4 regions of the Pseudomonas sp. MDT2-39-1 genome follow, and region 4 is predicted to be linked to each of the others. Evidence: predicted binding sites of a transcription regulator. Region 4 holds the regulator's gene; each other region holds the start of a gene.

Region 1 (3,797 bases), 2.8 Mb from region 4:
GCAATGCCCCAAACTGACCGTGATGCCCAAGTCCAGTCCTGTCGTGTGCGGTGTGGCAAATATCCGGGGGGCGACCATTCCGATTCTTGATCTGGCAATGGCGACTGGCTCCGGCGCACTTAAAGATCAGAGCAATCCCTTCGTGATCATCACGGAGTACAACACCAAGACCCAGGGTTTCCTGGTGCGATCGGTGGAGCGCATCGTCAACATGAACTGGGAGGAGATACATCCGCCACCCAAGGGCACGGGACGCGATCATTACCTGACGGCTGTGACTCGGGTCGACAATCAGTTAGTCGAAATCATCGACGTCGAGAAAGTGCTGGCGGAAGTGGCGCCGACACCGGAAGCGATTTCGGTCGGCGTGGTGGATGTCGAAACCCAGCACAAGGCGCTGTCCCTGCGCGTATTGACGGTCGATGACTCGTCGGTGGCGCGCAAGCAGGTGAGTCGTTGCCTGCAGACGGTCGGCGTCGAAGTGGTGGCGTTGAACGACGGCAAGCAAGCGCTGGATTACTTGCGCAAGCTGGTCGACGAGGGTAAGAAGCCGGAAGAAGAGTTCCTGATGATGATTTCCGACATCGAGATGCCGGAGATGGACGGGTACACCCTCACGGCTGAGATCCGCAGCGACCCTCGCATGCAAAAGCTTCACATCATCCTGCATACTTCGTTGTCGGGTGTATTCAATCAGGCGATGGTCAAGAAAGTCGGTGCGGATGACTTCCTTGCCAAATTCCGTCCTGATGACCTGGCATCCCGGGTAGTCGACCGGATCAAAGCAGCAGATATCAGCTAGGGGCCTTCTGTCCCTGGTGGTTAACACGATTTAAGAGGCGGCATCTTTGTCTACGGGTAATTTGGATTTCGAACAGTTCCGGGTATTTCTGGAAAAAGCCTGTGGCATTTTGCTCGGTGAAAACAAGCAGTACCTGGTCTCGAGCCGTCTCAACAAACTGATGGAGCAGCAAGGCATCAAGTCCCTGGGTGAGCTGGTTCAGCGCATCCAGACCCAGCCGCGCAGCGGTTTGCGCGAGATGGTGGTGGATGCCATGACCACCAACGAAACCCTGTGGTTTCGTGACACCTATCCGTTTGAAGTCTTGAAGAACAAGGTGCTGCCCGAAGCGATCAAAGCGGCCCCCGGCCAGCGTCTGCGGATCTGGTCGGCGGCGTGTTCGTCGGGGCAGGAACCGTATTCGCTGTCGATGTCCATCGATGAGTTCGAGCGCGTCAACATGGGCCAGCTGAAGATGGGGGCGCAAATTGTGGCCACCGACTTGTCCGGCACCATGCTGACCAACTGCAAGACTGGCGAGTACGACAGCCTGGCCATCGGCCGTGGTCTGTCGCCCGAGCGCCTTCAGCGTTACTTCGACCCGAAAGGGCCGGGGCGCTGGGCCATCAAGGCGCCGATCAAGAGTCGCGTGGAGTTTCGCTCGTTCAACCTGCTGGACAGCTACGCGGCCCTGGGCAAGTTCGACATCGTGTTCTGCCGCAACGTGCTGATCTACTTCTCCGCCGAGGTGAAGAAAGACATCCTTTTGCGCATTCACAGCACGCTCAAGCCGGGCGGTTATCTGTTCCTCGGCGCCTCCGAAGCGCTGAACGGTTTGCCGGATCATTACCAGATGGTCCAGTGCAGCCCGGGGATCATTTACCAGGCGAAGTGATTTGTTGTCGTCATCCAAAAACGGGAGCCCTCATCGGCTCCCGTTTTTTTTGTCCTGATGAATTCCCACGAGCGCCGCAATCCCTGTAGGAGCGAGGCTTGCCCGCGAAGACGGTGTGTCAGTCAATGATGATGCTGTCTGACACACCGTCTTCGCGGGCAAGCCTCGCTCCTACAGTGGTCGGTGTTGCCAGTGATAAGCGGCAGAAAAGCGGCAGGCGGCGGAAAACGGTTGCCGCTTTTCTGGCATTGCCGCCTTGCCACTGCCGGCAAAGCCCCGGTTTACGGGCTTTTTTGAATTGGCACGCCGCTTGCTATGTCTCTGTTACGAAAAATCAGGTCACCCGAAGGTTTCCCGACATGAGCATCAGCTTCGAAAAAGCGCTCGGTATTCACGAACAAGCCCTGGGCTTTCGCGCGCAGCGTGCCGAAGTCCTGGCCAACAACATCGCCAACGCCGACACCCCGAACTACAAGGCTCGGGACCTGGAATTCTCCAAAGTGCTTGCCGCACAGAACGAGAAATCCAAGGGCGGCACTTTTGCCTTGAACATGACCAACAGCCGTCATATCGAAGCCGAAGGCCTGGGCAATGGCGACGAGTCGCTGATGTATCGCACGCCGATGCAGCCGTCGATCGACCAGAACACCGTGGATGCTCAACTGGAACAGTCGAACTACGCGGAAAACGCGGTTGGCTTCCAGGCCAGCTTCACCTTGCTCAACAGCAAATTCAAAGGGCTGGTATCAGCCCTGCGCGGAGAGTAATTCATGTCTCTATCCAGTGTTTTCAACATTGCCGGTAGCGGCATGAGTGCCCAGACCACTCGCTTGAACACCGTGGCTTCGAACATCGCCAACGCCGAAACCGTCTCTTCGAGCATCGACCAGACCTATCGCGCCCGTCACCCGGTATTCGCCACCATGTTCCAGGGCGGCCAGAGCGGCGGCAGCGATTCGCTGTTCCAGAACCAGGATGCCGCCGGTCAAGGCGTGCAGGTGCTGGGCGTGGTCGAAGACCAGAGCAACCTTGAAGCGCGTTACGAGCCGAACCATCCGGCCGCCGATGGCAAGGGCTACGTCTACTACCCGAACGTCAACGTCGTCGAAGAAATGGCCGACATGATTTCCGCCAGTCGTTCGTTCCAGACCAACGCCGAAATGATGAACACCGCCAAAACCATGATGCAGAAGGTCCTGACCCTCGGTCAGTGATAAGGGGCGACTCAGATGAGTGTTACCGATACCACCATCGGCGTAAGCATCAAGGACGTCTTGGCCAATTCTTCGGTCAAGAAAAACACCAGCGCTGACGGTCTGACGGTGGCGACAAACAGCGCCACTGGCAAGAAGGCGTTGGGCAAGGATGCGTTCCTGCAATTGCTGGTCACCCAGCTGAAGAACCAGAACCCGCTTGAGCCGCAGGACAACGGGGAATTCGTGGCTCAGCTGGCACAGTTCAGTAGCCTGGAAGGCATCACCACGCTGAACACTACGGTCAGCGGTATTGCCGGCAACTACAACTCCTCGCAGGCGTTGCAAGCGTCTTCGCTGGTGGGTCGCTCGGTGGTCGCGCAGACCGGCACGGCGGTCGTCGATACCTCCAAGAGTTTCAACGGCACGGCCGTGGTGCCGGCATCGGTGGATCCGGTCATGGTCAAGATCACCGACGCCGATGGCAAAGTTGTGCGCACCCTCAACCTGGGCAGCCAGAAAGCCGGCAACGCCAGTTTCATCTGGGACGGCAAGAACGATGCGGGCGAAGTGGCCAAGGCAGGCACGTACAAATTCGCCGCCACCGCGACTTACGACAGCAAGGCGACCTCGCTGGTTACTTACCTGCCGGCAACCGTCAACAGTGTGACCATCAGCCAGACCGGCGGTGAGTTGATGCTGAACCTCGCAGGCCTGGGCAGTGTTGCTCTGTCCAAAGTACAAACCATTGGTATATAGAGCCGGCTAACACGGCACAAAGGAGTGGAGTATGTCTTTCAATATCGGCCTTAGCGGTCTCTATGCAGCCAATAAACAACTGGACGTGACCGGCAACAACATCGCCAACGTCGCGACCACCGGTTTCAAATCGTCCCGTGCAGAATTCGAAGACGTGTACTCGGCCACT
Region 2 (3,797 bases), 1.3 Mb from region 4:
AGCGACGGCAAACCGTTGGCCAGATGGACTTCTACGGTTACAGCGGGCGCATCTACACCAATCTGGGCGCGGCTGTGGACGATGGAGAGGGACATGGTCGTTCCTTGATCTTTACGGGAACCGCTTCCTGCGGTTTTTGAAGGGTAGTCGGGGTGTTGTTCTTCGGCGTTACGAATGAGGCGACAAACTTTCACTGGATGTTGCGAGTGTCTTTCTGGTGATGAAGCGTAAGCGAGCGTGGAGTGCCAACGTAATCAGTCGCGGGATGATGTTTTTGTAGGACCTTGCCTAGATCAATGACGGACGTCGGTGAAAGTGTGTGAGCGCTCTTCTCTGTTTGGCAGGGCTGCTTATGATCATCAATTGATCACTGACTTCGGAGAGAAATATGAACAGTAATGGAATGCGGCCGGTTCATCCTGGCTTAATTCTTCAGGACGAATTTCTTGAACCGTTGGGCATTTCAGAGTCAGCTTTCGCCAGTTCGTTGAACGAACCGTTAAAAGTGGTTAACGAAATCGTGATGCAGCAGCGTTGTGTCAGTGCTGATCTAGCGAGGAAGCTATCTGGCTACTTGAACACCACGCCCGAGTTCTGGCTTAACTTGCAATTGACTTACGATCTGCGTAAAGCCGAAATCGAACGTGGATGCGCTTTAAGTACTTAAAGCGATTGCAGCATCCGCGAAGCACGCCTCCACCACGATACATTGACCGCACGTCGCGGCCGTTCACCATCCGCCAGCATGTGCGGAACATCCTGCAACCGAATCCACGGCTGATTATTCCAGTGCAGCAGGCTCAGCGACATTTCTGGCCAGTTCAGCAGGCTAAGAATCGGGCGTTCGATGGAAGTTGCTTGTTGGGCATCTCTGAGGGCTGGCACTACGTCGTGGGTCAGCCATTCGCGCAGGCCTCGGTATTCGGGGCAGTAGTGGTAGACGAGCAGGGCGTAGACGCCGGATTCGCTGATTAGCAGGGTGTTTTCGAGGGTGCCGTGGATGACGACTCGCGCGGATTGGTGTTGATCGGGATCGAGCTTTCGGACGGCGCGTTCGTCGAGGAAAAGGCGAAGCAGACGGCCGAGGTCTCGGGCGCTGAACCAAGGCTGGTTTTCGATCAAAAGCGCGTGGAGGTGAAGTTTGTGGCGGATGAAGACGTGGGGAATTAGATAAGAGTCATCGCTATTCATTGATACAGCTCCTTTTGCTAAAGGGGCTGCCGTCAATCGTCGCCAAACGATTGGGTGGCAGCTGTACGCGGGTTGGCGAACCGGAGCAAAAGGAACCCGGCAGACCCGAAGGTCTCCCACGCACAGCCGCCATGACTCGAGAGATGGTCGCCGTGCGCCTTAAGCTTCCGGGTCGCCAAACCCAGTGCTGAATATTCAGCTGAGAATGAGCTTAGGAACCTGGGCTTCGCGGCGCTATCGGACGGCGGTGGTGATCTTTGTAGGATGTTGCCGAGATTGTGGCGGGGCGGAAGATCAAAAGATCGCAGCCCTTGGCAACTCCTACAGATAAATCTGAAGGTCGTTCCGACCTTATCGCGAGCAGGTTCGCTCCCACAGTGGATTGGGTTTCAAAGTGGATCGGGCTTCACGGTGGGCGCGGTGGGGTTACTCGGCCGGCGGACTCAGCTTCGCTTCCATCTCCGCAACCTTCGCCTCAAGGCTCTCCAACCGTGCCCGGGTCCGTGCGAGCACGACCATCTGGCTATCAAACTCTTCCCGGCTCACCAGGTCCAGCTTGCTGAAGCCGCTCTGCAACAGTGCCTTGAACTGGCTTTCGATTTCGCTTTTCGGCAACGGGGTTTCGCCGCTGAAGAGGCGCGAAGCGGTGCCGGTCAGGGCGTCGAGGAAGTCTTTGGGTGCGAGCATGGGAAATGTCCTGTCAACAATGGCGGGCAGTGTATCACGCAGTGTCTATAGTCAATTCCGACCGCAGGGATGCACGCTTTTCGCGCATGCGGACGGGCGGCCGCGCACTGTTGTTGTGCGTATCCGCCGGGCTGTTTGGGTGAAGCGGCGGTCGGAAGCTGTCAAGGGATTGAATTCAGTGGGTTTTGGCGAGATGGCAAGCTTTCTGCTTAGTCGGTAGTGACCCATGCACTGATGCAGTCGCTGTGACGAATGCAGTGCGCCAAGCGGAACGGGGGAAGTGTTTCGCGCGGAGTGGTTAGCAGGCGTCGGACGGGCAATCAAAGGCCGACGATGCGTTACAAAGCCAGGCACTGCGCTTAGACTTGAGTCGGGTTTGTTTTCCTGGGGCAAGTCCACCAATTCGGGAGAGAGTTTTCATGAAGCTAGTCACTGCCATCATCAAGCCGTTCAAGTTGGACGACGTGCGCGAGTCGCTGTCCGAGATCGGCGTGCAGGGCATTACCGTTACTGAAGTCAAAGGCTTCGGTCGGCAGAAGGGACACACCGAGCTGTATCGCGGCGCGGAATATGTGGTCGATTTTCTGCCCAAGGTGAAGATCGATGTCGCCATTGACGACAAGGACCTGGACCGGGTTATCGAGGCGATAACCAAGGCTGCCAACACCGGCAAGATCGGTGACGGCAAGATCTTCGTGGTCAATCTGGAACAGGCGATTCGCATCCGTACCGGCGAAACCGATACCGACGCGATTTAAACGCCGCCACACACCCAACGCCCCAGGAGAAAACAATATGACTCTGCGTAAATTCGCAGGGCTAGGAGCCCTGTTGTCCCTCGTAATGCCCGGCCTGGCTATGGCGGCAGACGAAGTGGCGGCCCCAGTCCTCAACTCCGGCGACACCGCCTGGATGATGACCTCGACAGCCCTCGTGCTGTTCATGACCATTCCCGGCCTCGCGCTGTTCTACGGCGGCATGGTTCGGTCGAAAAATATTCTTTCCGTGATGATGCAGTGCTTCGCCATTACCGGTCTGATCAGCATTCTGTGGGTCATTTATGGCTACAGCATCGCGTTCGATACCACCGGCATGGAACAGGGCGTCGTCAACTTCAACTCGTTCTTCGGCGGCATGGGCAAGGCATTCCTTGCCGGTGTCACGCCATCGAGCCTGACCGGTCCTGCGGCGTTGTTCCCTGAGGCGGTGTTCATCACCTTCCAGATGACCTTCGCCATCATCACCCCTGCGCTGATCGTCGGTGCCTTCGCCGAGCGGATGAAGTTCTCCGCCATGCTGATCTTCATGGGCGTGTGGTTCACCCTGGTTTACGCACCGATTGCGCACATGGTCTGGTCCGGCAACGGCGGCCTGATGTGGGACTGGGGCGTGCTCGACTTCGCCGGCGGCACCGTGGTGCACATCAACGCCGGTGTGGCCGGTCTGATTGCCTGCCTGGTACTGGGCAAGCGCAAAGGCTTCCCGACCACTCCGATGGCGCCGCACAACCTTGGTTACACCCTGATGGGCGCCGCCATGCTATGGGTCGGCTGGTTCGGCTTCAACGCCGGTTCCGCTGCTGCGGCCAACGGCACTGCCGGTATGGCGATGCTGGTGACCCAGATCGCAACCGCCGCTGCTGCATTGGGTTGGATGTTCGCCGAGTGGGTCACTCACGGCAAACCAAGTGCGCTGGGTATCGCTTCGGGTGTTGTGGCCGGTCTGGTTGCCATCACCCCGGCCGCTGGCACCGTGGGCCCGATGGGCGCTCTGGTCATCGGCCTGGCAGCGGGCGTGGTGTGCTTCTTCTGTGCAACCACCCTGAAACGCAAACTCGGCTATGACGATTCCCTGGACGCCTTCGGTGTGCACGGTATCGGCGGTATCCTCGGTGCGATCCTGACCGGTGTCTTCGCTGC
Region 3 (3,797 bases), 720 kb from region 4:
CCGGCCTGATAGATCGAGCCGTTATTGGCGGCAGCCGGCAACGGCGTACGCGGCAACACCGGGGCGTAGTAAGGGTCATTGGGCTTGGGCGGCGGAGCGACGCAGCCCGCGAGCACGACGACCCCACTCAGTGCCAGAACAGATACAAAGCGATTCATGACCCTACCTCACGGTATTGCAGGCGACCGCATGGCCGCCTCATAGACTTGATTACAGATTCTGCGTTACGAACGAGAGCATCTGATCGGCGGTGGAGATCACTTTGGAGTTCATCTCGTAGGCGCGCTGAGTGGTGATCATGTTGACCATCTCTTCAACGGTGCTGACGTTGGACGTTTCCAGGGTGTTCTGCAGCGTGGTGCCGAAACCGCCGAGGCCCGGGGTGCCGACTTGCGGCGCGCCACTGGCAGCGGTTTCCAGGAACAGGTTGTTACCCACCGCTTGCAGACCGGCCGGGTTGATGAAGTCGGCGGTTTGCAGGTTGCCGATCACCTGGGAGGCCGGGTTGCCGGCAACGGTGATGGACACGGTGCCGTCACGGCCGACGGTGAAAGTCTGGGCGTCGTTCGGAATGACAATGGCCGGCTCCAGGGCGAAGCCGCTGGCGTTCACGATCTGGCCGTTGGAATCCAGGTGGAATGTACCGTCACGGGTGTAGGACGTGGTGCCGTCCGGCTGCAGAATCTGGAAGAAACCGCGACCGTCGACGGCCAGGTCAAGCGGCTGCTCGGTGGTTTGCAGGCTGCCGGCGGTGAAGTTTTTCTGGGTGCCGACGATGCGCACACCGGTACCCACTTGCAGACCCGACGGCAGTTCGCTGTCCTGGGTCGACTGGGCGCCTGGCTGGCGTTTGATCTGATACAGCAAGTCCTGAAACTCGGCGCGATCACGTTTGAAACCCGTGGTCGATACGTTCGCCAGGTTGTTGGAAATGGTGGTGAGGTTGGTGTCCTGGGCGGACAGACCTGTTTTGGCAACCCATAGAGCCGGAAGCATTCGATTCTCCTCGTGCGCCTGTTTTACGGCGCGACGTTCTGATAATTAGCTGATCTGCAAGACCCGAGCCATGGCCTGGTCATCGTCTTTGGCGGTGTTCATCATCTTGATGTGCAGCTCGAACTGCTTGGCCAGCGCCAGCACCGAAGTCATTTCTTCCACGGCATTGACGTTGCTCGACTCCAGGAACCCGGACACCAGTTTGACGTTGGCATCGGCCTGCGCCGGCTTGCCGTCCTTGGTGTGGATCGAACCGTCCAGGCCTTTGGTCATGTTCTTGAAGTCGGGGTTGACCAGTTTGATCCGGTCGACTTCGGCCATCACCCGCGGGCCTTCACCCATCGCACGGATGCTGATGGTGCCGTCTTCGCCGACTTCGATTTGCTGCTCGGGCGGCACGGCAATCGGCCCGCCATTGCCGATCACCGGCATACCGTTGCCGGCGCGCAGCACGCCCAAGGCGTCAACGTTCAGGCTGCCGGTGCGCACGTAGCTTTCACCGCCATCGGGGTTCTGCACGGCGATCCAGCCATTGCCCTGCACCGCGACATCGAGGTCGCGACCGGTTTGCACCAGCGCACCCGGGGAGAAATCCGTGGCCGGACGCTCGGTCATGGCAAACGCACGCGCCGGAAAGCTGTCACCAAACACCGGCATCGAACGGGCCTGTTCCAGGTCCTTCTGAAAACCGTTGGTGGAGATGTTTGCCAGGTTGTTGGCATGAGCCTTCTGCGCCAGAGCATTCTGGCTGGCGCCGGTCATTGCCACATAAAGGTACTTGTCCACACTCTTTCCTCTGCATGCCGGACGTTTGCCGCCCACCGCTGTACTGCTGAGCGATAAGCAATTTGCAGACCAACTTTCTTTTGACGGCGCGAGGCCCGGCAAACAAAGGACTTGAGGGGGATTGCGGGGATTGGGGAAATGTATCGGAGACGAAAAACCGGCGGTGTTATGCCGGTTAGTGGCAAAGGCTGATCGGGTGTTGACAGCGCTACCGCATTCGCGAGCAAGCCCGCTCCCACATTCGACCGCGCTTCTTCTGGTGGACCTCGGTCGAATGTGGGAGCGGGCTTGCTCGCGAAGGGGCCCCCACCATCACAGCAAATGTCAGCTATGACTCAGTCTTGCCGACTTCATACTCACGCAATTTATTGGCAATGGTCGTATGGGAAACCCCCAGGCGCTTGCCCAGCTGCCGACTGCTCGGATGCTCGGAATACAGCCGTTCCAGCACCGCTTTCTCAAAGCGCCCGACAATCGCATCCAGCCCACCTTCGAGGGAGAAATCGCCAAGCGGCTGACGCACGCCGTAATCCGGCAAGCGAATGTGCTCGGCCTTCACGGTCCCGCCCTCGCACAGGGAAACCGCCTGGAACAACACGTTCTCCAACTGCCGGACATTGCCCGGCCAGTGGTAATGACTCAGGCGCTCCATCGCTGCCGGCGCCAGTTTCGGCAGCGGGCAACCGATCTGCCGACTGGCCTGATCGAGGAAGTGCTCCACCAGCGGCGTCAAACCGTCGAGGCATTCACGCAATGGCGGGATGTGCAGCGACAGCACGTTCAAGCGGTGATACAAATCCTGGCGAAACTCACTGCGTGCGCACAACTCGGACAAGTCCACCTGCGTCGCGCAGATCACCCGCACATCCAGATAAACCTCTTCATCACTGCCTACACGGCGAAAGCAACCGTCCTGCAGGAAGCGCAGCAACTTCACCTGCAAGCGCGGGCTCATTTCCCCGACGCCATCGAGAAACAGCGTACCGCCCGCCGTCAGCTCCAGCAGCCCGAGCTTGCCTTCGGCCCGCGCCCCCTCGAAAGCGCCGGGGCCGTAACCGAACAACTCGGTCTCGGCCATCGATTCCGGCAAACCGGCGCAGTTGAGTGCCATCAACGGTGATTGACCGCGAGGGCTCGCCAAGTGGCAGGCACGCGCCAACAACTCTTTACCCGTGCCGGTTTCGCCTTCTATCAATAGCGGCGCATCCAGCGGCGCCATGCGTCGGGCCTCGCGCACCACCGCCGCCATGACCTTGGAACTCTGGAAGATACTGTCGAACCCGCGCAACTCCTGCTTGCGCACGTTATAGATACGCTCACCGACCCGATCAGCCCTGTGCAAGGTCAACACCGCGCCGGCCATGGCTTCGCTGTCGTCATGCTCTGATTGCAGCGGCGCGATGTCGGCGAGAAACACGTCACCCTTGACCTTGACCCGCAAGCCGTTGATCCGCGACTTGTTGGCGCGCACCAATTCCGGTAAGTCGAAGTCCTCGGCATACCGCGACAACGGAATGCCCGGCACCTCATCGACCCGCACACCCAGCAACTGCGCCGCCGCCCGGTTGGCCGCGACGATTGAGCCGCCCATGTCGATCGACAACACCGGAAACTCCAATGCGCCCAGCAAGGCATTGAGCTCCATGTGCCGACGCTCGCTGGGCATCAGGCCTACACGCTTGACGCCAAACACCCCGGCAATCGATTCGAATTTCGGGCGCAACGCCTGGAACTGAATGTTGATCAGATTCGGACAATGCAGGTAGATCGCATTGCCATGCTCGCCGCCGACCTCACCGCGAGCGACGTTGATCCCGTACTCGACCAGCAAGTTGAGAATGTCGCGCAGGATGCCGATGCGGTTCTGGCAGTGGACTTTGATACGCATATAAAAGGCCTGAAAAGCTGTGAATAAGGTTGATGCAACCTGTGGGAGCGGGCTTGCTCGCGAAAGCGTCGGCACATCCGACATTGATGTATCAGACGGACCGCCTTCGCGAGCAAGCCCGCTCCCC
Region 4 (3,797 bases):
TTCGCGCACTTCCTTGCGATCGAGCATGCTGGCGATCTGGCGCAGTAGCTCCAGGTGCGCATCGGTGGCGGCTTGCGGGACCAGCAGAACGAACAGCAGGTCAACCGGGGCGCCGTCGATGGCGTCGAAATCGATGGGGGCGTCCAGGTGCATCAAGGCACTGATGGGCGAGTTACAACCCTTGAGACGACAGTGGGGGATGGCGATGCCGTTTCCAAAACCGGTCGAGCCAAGTTTTTCACGGGCGATCAGAGCCTCGAAGACATCTTGCATCTCCAGATCCGGTACTTCTTTATGGATAAGGTTGGCAATTTGCTCGAGGGCTTTCTTTTTACTGCCGCCCGGCACGTTCACAAGAGAACGGCCGGGGGTCAGGATACTTTCAAGTCGGATCATGGGTGGGGAGTGTTAACGACCGGTTGCGCCCTGAAGGACACGCTGGGTCTTTTCCTTATGCTTTTTGAGTTGGCGATCCAGCTTGTCGGTCAACAGATCGATAGCCGCATACATGTCTGAGTGTTCGGCATTGGCGACCGCTTCTCCGCCGGGGAAATGCAACGTGGCTTCGATTTTCTGCAGCAGCTTTTCGACGGTCATCGTGACTTGCACGTTGGTGATCTTGTCGAAGTGCCTCTCTAATCGGTCGAGTTTTTCGCCGATGTAGGCGCGCAGGGGTTCGGTCACTTCCAGTTGGTGTCCACTGATGTTGACTTGCATACAGCTTCTCCTTCGTTGCCAGTGCATAAAGCGGCAGGCAGAAATGCCTGCCACTGGAACGCTGTGGCGTGGCTCTACATCAACCGCTTGCGTTCGCTCGAAGGCGCGATCCCGAGGGATTCGCGGTACTTGGCGACGGTGCGGCGAGCCACCTGAATGCCTTGTGCCTCCAGTAAACCAGCGATCTTGCTGTCACTCAACGGCTTTTTCTGATTTTCCGCGGCAACCAGTTTTTTGATGATCGCGCGGATCGCTGTGGACGAGCATTCACCGCCTTCGGAAGTGCTGACGTGGCTGGAGAAAAAGTATTTCAGTTCATATATGCCCCGAGGGGTATGCATGAATTTCTGCGTGGTCACCCGCGAAATCGTCGACTCATGCATCCCCACCGCTTCGGCGATGTCATGCAGCACCAGCGGTTTCATCGCTTCGTCGCCGTACTCCAGGAAGCCGCGCTGGTGCTCGACAATCTGGGTGGCCACTTTCATCAGTGTTTCGTTGCGGCTTTGCAGGCTCTTGATAAACCAGCGAGCCTCTTGCAACTGATTGCGCATGAAGGTGTTGTCGGCGCTGGTGTCGGCGCGGCGTACAAAACCGGCGTACTGGGCGTTGACCCGCAGCCGTGGCACCGATTCCTGGTTCAGTTCGACCAGCCAGCGCTCGTTATCCTTGCGCACGATCACGTCAGGGACAACGTACTCGGCTTCGCTGGACTCGATCTGCGAGCCCGGACGAGGGTTGAGGCTCTGCACCAGCTCGATCACCTGGCGCAGTTCATCTTCCTTGAGCTTCATGCGGCGCATCAGCTGGCTGTAGTCGCGGCTGCCGAGCAGGTCGATGTAGTCGGTGACCAGACGTTTGGCTTCGGCCAGCCAAGGTGTCTTGGCAGGCAGTTGGCGCAGTTGCAGCAGCAGGCATTCGCCCAGGTTGCGGGCGCCTATGCCGGCCGGTTCGAATTGCTGGATGCGGTGCAGGACGGCTTCGATTTCGTCCAGTTCGATGTCCAGTTCCGGATCGAAGGCCTCGAGAATTTCCTCGAGGGTTTCGTCCAGGTAGCCCTGATTGTTGATGCAGTCGATCAGGGTCACGGCGATCAGGCGATCGGTGTCGGACATCGGTGCCAGGTTCAGTTGCCATAGCAAATGACTTTGCAGGCTTTCGCCGGCCGATGTGCGGGTGGTGAAGTCCCACTCGTCGTCATCGTTGCTCGGCAGGCTGCTGGCACTGGTCTGGTAGACGTCTTCCCACGCGGTATCGACGGGCAGTTCGTTGGGAATGCGCTCGTTCCAGTCACCTTCCTCGAGGTTATCCACCGTCGGGGCGGTTTCCTGGTAGGAGGGTTCCGAAACATCGGCGTTGGGTAGTTGTTCGGCTTTGTCGGCCAAGGGGTCGGCGTTATCGAAGTCGTCGCCTTCTTCCTGGCGTTCGAGCATCGGATTGGACTCCAGGGCCTCCTGGATTTCCTGTTGCAGGTCCAGGGTCGACAATTGGAGCAGGCGGATGGCCTGTTGCAGCTGCGGTGTCATCGTCAGCTGCTGGCCCATTCTCAAGACTAGCGATGGTTTCATGGCAGGGGCTTAACACCTTATTCGCCGGCGCACATGCGCCATCCACTACAGGGCGCCGGAGCGCCAAACATAAGCAAATTATATGCCCGAAACTGCAGCGTTTGCCTAGAGCGCTGTAACAATAAAAAAGTATTGATTTTTTATCGAGACGAGCGCCCGGACAATCAGCCAGACACCTCAGTGCTTAAAGGCGGAACTCATGGCCCAGGTACACTTCCTTGACCAGTTCGTTGGCCAGGATGGTGGCGGAGTCACCTTCGGCGATCAGCTGGCCATCGTTGACGATGTAGGCGGTTTCGCAGATGTCCAGGGTTTCACGGACGTTGTGGTCGGTGATCAGCACGCCAATGCCTTTGGCCTTGAGGTGGTAGATGATCTGTTTGATGTCGCCCACCGAAATCGGGTCCACGCCGGCGAAAGGTTCGTCGAGCAGGATGAATTTCGGGTTGGTGGCCAATGCCCGTGCAATTTCCACGCGGCGGCGTTCGCCACCGGACAGGCTCATGCCGAGGTTGTCGCGGATGTGGCTGATGTGGAATTCCTGCAGCAGGCTTTCCAGCTCCTTGCGACGATCGGCCTTGTCGAGTTCCTTGCGAGTCTCGAGGATGGCCATGATGTTGTCGGCCACCGACAGTTTGCGGAAGATCGACGCTTCTTGCGGAAGATAGCCGATGCCGGCCTTTGCTCGACCGTGCATCGGCTGGTGGCTGACGTCCAGGTCGTCGATCAATACGCGACCCTGATCGGCCTGCACCAGGCCGACGATCATGTAGAAACAGGTGGTCTTGCCGGCGCCGTTAGGGCCCAGCAGGCCGACGATCTGACCGCTGTCGATGGACAGGCTGACGTCACGCACAACCTGGCGGCTCTTGTAGCTCTTGGCCAGATGCTGAGCTTTCAGAGTTGCCATTACGGGGCCTTTTTCTCGTCGGTTTTCGGCTTGGGCTGGATCACCATGTCGATGCGCGGACGCGACTCAGTGACCTTGCTGCCCGTAGCACGCCCGGCGCTCGCAAGCTTTTTCTCGGTGTCGTAGACGATTTTCTCGCCTTGGGTGGTGTTGTTGTCCTTATCGATGACTTTCGCCTTGTCGATCAGCACAACGCGATTCTGCGAGGCGTGGTACTGGATAGTCACCCCCCAACCCTGGACAGGCTTGGTGTCACCGGCAGTTTGCAGTTGCTCGAAGTAGGCGAGGTTGCCCACCGAAGTCACCACGTCGATGTCGCCAGCCGCGGTGCGGGTGATGGTCACGGTGTTGCCGGTGACCTTCATCGAGCCCTGAGTAATGATCACGTCACCCTTATAGGTGGCAACGCCATTCTTGTCGTCCAGTTGGGCGTCGTCGGCCTGAATGCGGATAGGCTGCTCTTGATCGTTCGGCAGAGCCCAGGCGCTCACGCTTCCCAGTGCTGCGCCCAGACTGAGCAAAATAGGGAGAGTTTTAACGAGCCTCATACTGTCCTCTTACGTTCGATAGCAGGTGTATCCTGCTTTCTTTCAAATACGCTT

What was found. The regulator sigma-54, encoded in region 4, starts transcription at its own class of promoters, with help from an activator protein. The targets are predictions, from matches to a motif close to ANTGGCATNNANNTTGCTNT.
Region 1: a site for sigma-54 is predicted at 1,974-1,993, ahead of flgB (flagellar basal body rod protein FlgB). Genes of this name have one in related genera too.
Region 2: a site for sigma-54 is predicted at 2,071-2,090, ahead of glnK (P-II family nitrogen regulator). Genes of this name have one in related genera too.
Region 3: a site for sigma-54 is predicted at 1,837-1,856, ahead of ACYZTM_RS23485 (flagellar basal body rod protein FlgF). Genes of this name have one in related genera too.

The regions. Positions count from the first base shown of each region.
Region 1 is NZ_CM142716.1:1,498,736-1,502,532, reverse strand. It holds gene ACYZTM_RS07420 (chemotaxis protein CheV) at 1-802, shown strand, start outside; gene cheR (protein-glutamate O-methyltransferase CheR) at 849-1,676, shown strand; gene flgB (flagellar basal body rod protein FlgB) at 2,036-2,443, shown strand; gene flgC (flagellar basal body rod protein FlgC) at 2,447-2,890, shown strand; gene flgD (flagellar hook assembly protein FlgD) at 2,906-3,628, shown strand; gene flgE (flagellar hook protein FlgE) at 3,660-3,797, shown strand, end outside.
Region 2 is NZ_CM142716.1:2,950,415-2,954,211, reverse strand. It holds partial or broken gene ACYZTM_RS14195 (YifB family Mg chelatase-like AAA ATPase) at 1-95, opposite strand, end outside; gene ACYZTM_RS14190 (HigA family addiction module antitoxin) at 389-667, shown strand; gene ACYZTM_RS14185 (BRO-N domain-containing protein) at 664-1,191, opposite strand; gene ACYZTM_RS14180 (accessory factor UbiK family protein) at 1,618-1,878, opposite strand; gene glnK (P-II family nitrogen regulator) at 2,298-2,636, shown strand; gene ACYZTM_RS14170 (ammonium transporter) at 2,674-3,797, shown strand, end outside.
Region 3 is NZ_CM142716.1:5,017,534-5,021,330, reverse strand. It holds gene flgH (flagellar basal body L-ring protein FlgH) at 1-158, opposite strand, end outside; gene flgG (flagellar basal-body rod protein FlgG) at 211-996, opposite strand; gene ACYZTM_RS23485 (flagellar basal body rod protein FlgF) at 1,042-1,782, opposite strand; gene ACYZTM_RS23480 (sigma-54-dependent transcriptional regulator) at 2,111-3,670, opposite strand.
Region 4 is NZ_CM142716.1:4,297,606-4,301,402, forward strand. It holds gene ptsN (PTS IIA-like nitrogen regulatory protein PtsN) at 1-396, opposite strand, end outside; gene hpf (ribosome hibernation-promoting factor, HPF/YfiA family) at 409-717, opposite strand; gene ACYZTM_RS20055 (RNA polymerase factor sigma-54) at 792-2,285, opposite strand; gene lptB (LPS export ABC transporter ATP-binding protein) at 2,470-3,195, opposite strand; gene lptA (lipopolysaccharide transport periplasmic protein LptA) at 3,195-3,743, opposite strand; gene lptC (LPS export ABC transporter periplasmic protein LptC) at 3,730-3,797, opposite strand, start outside.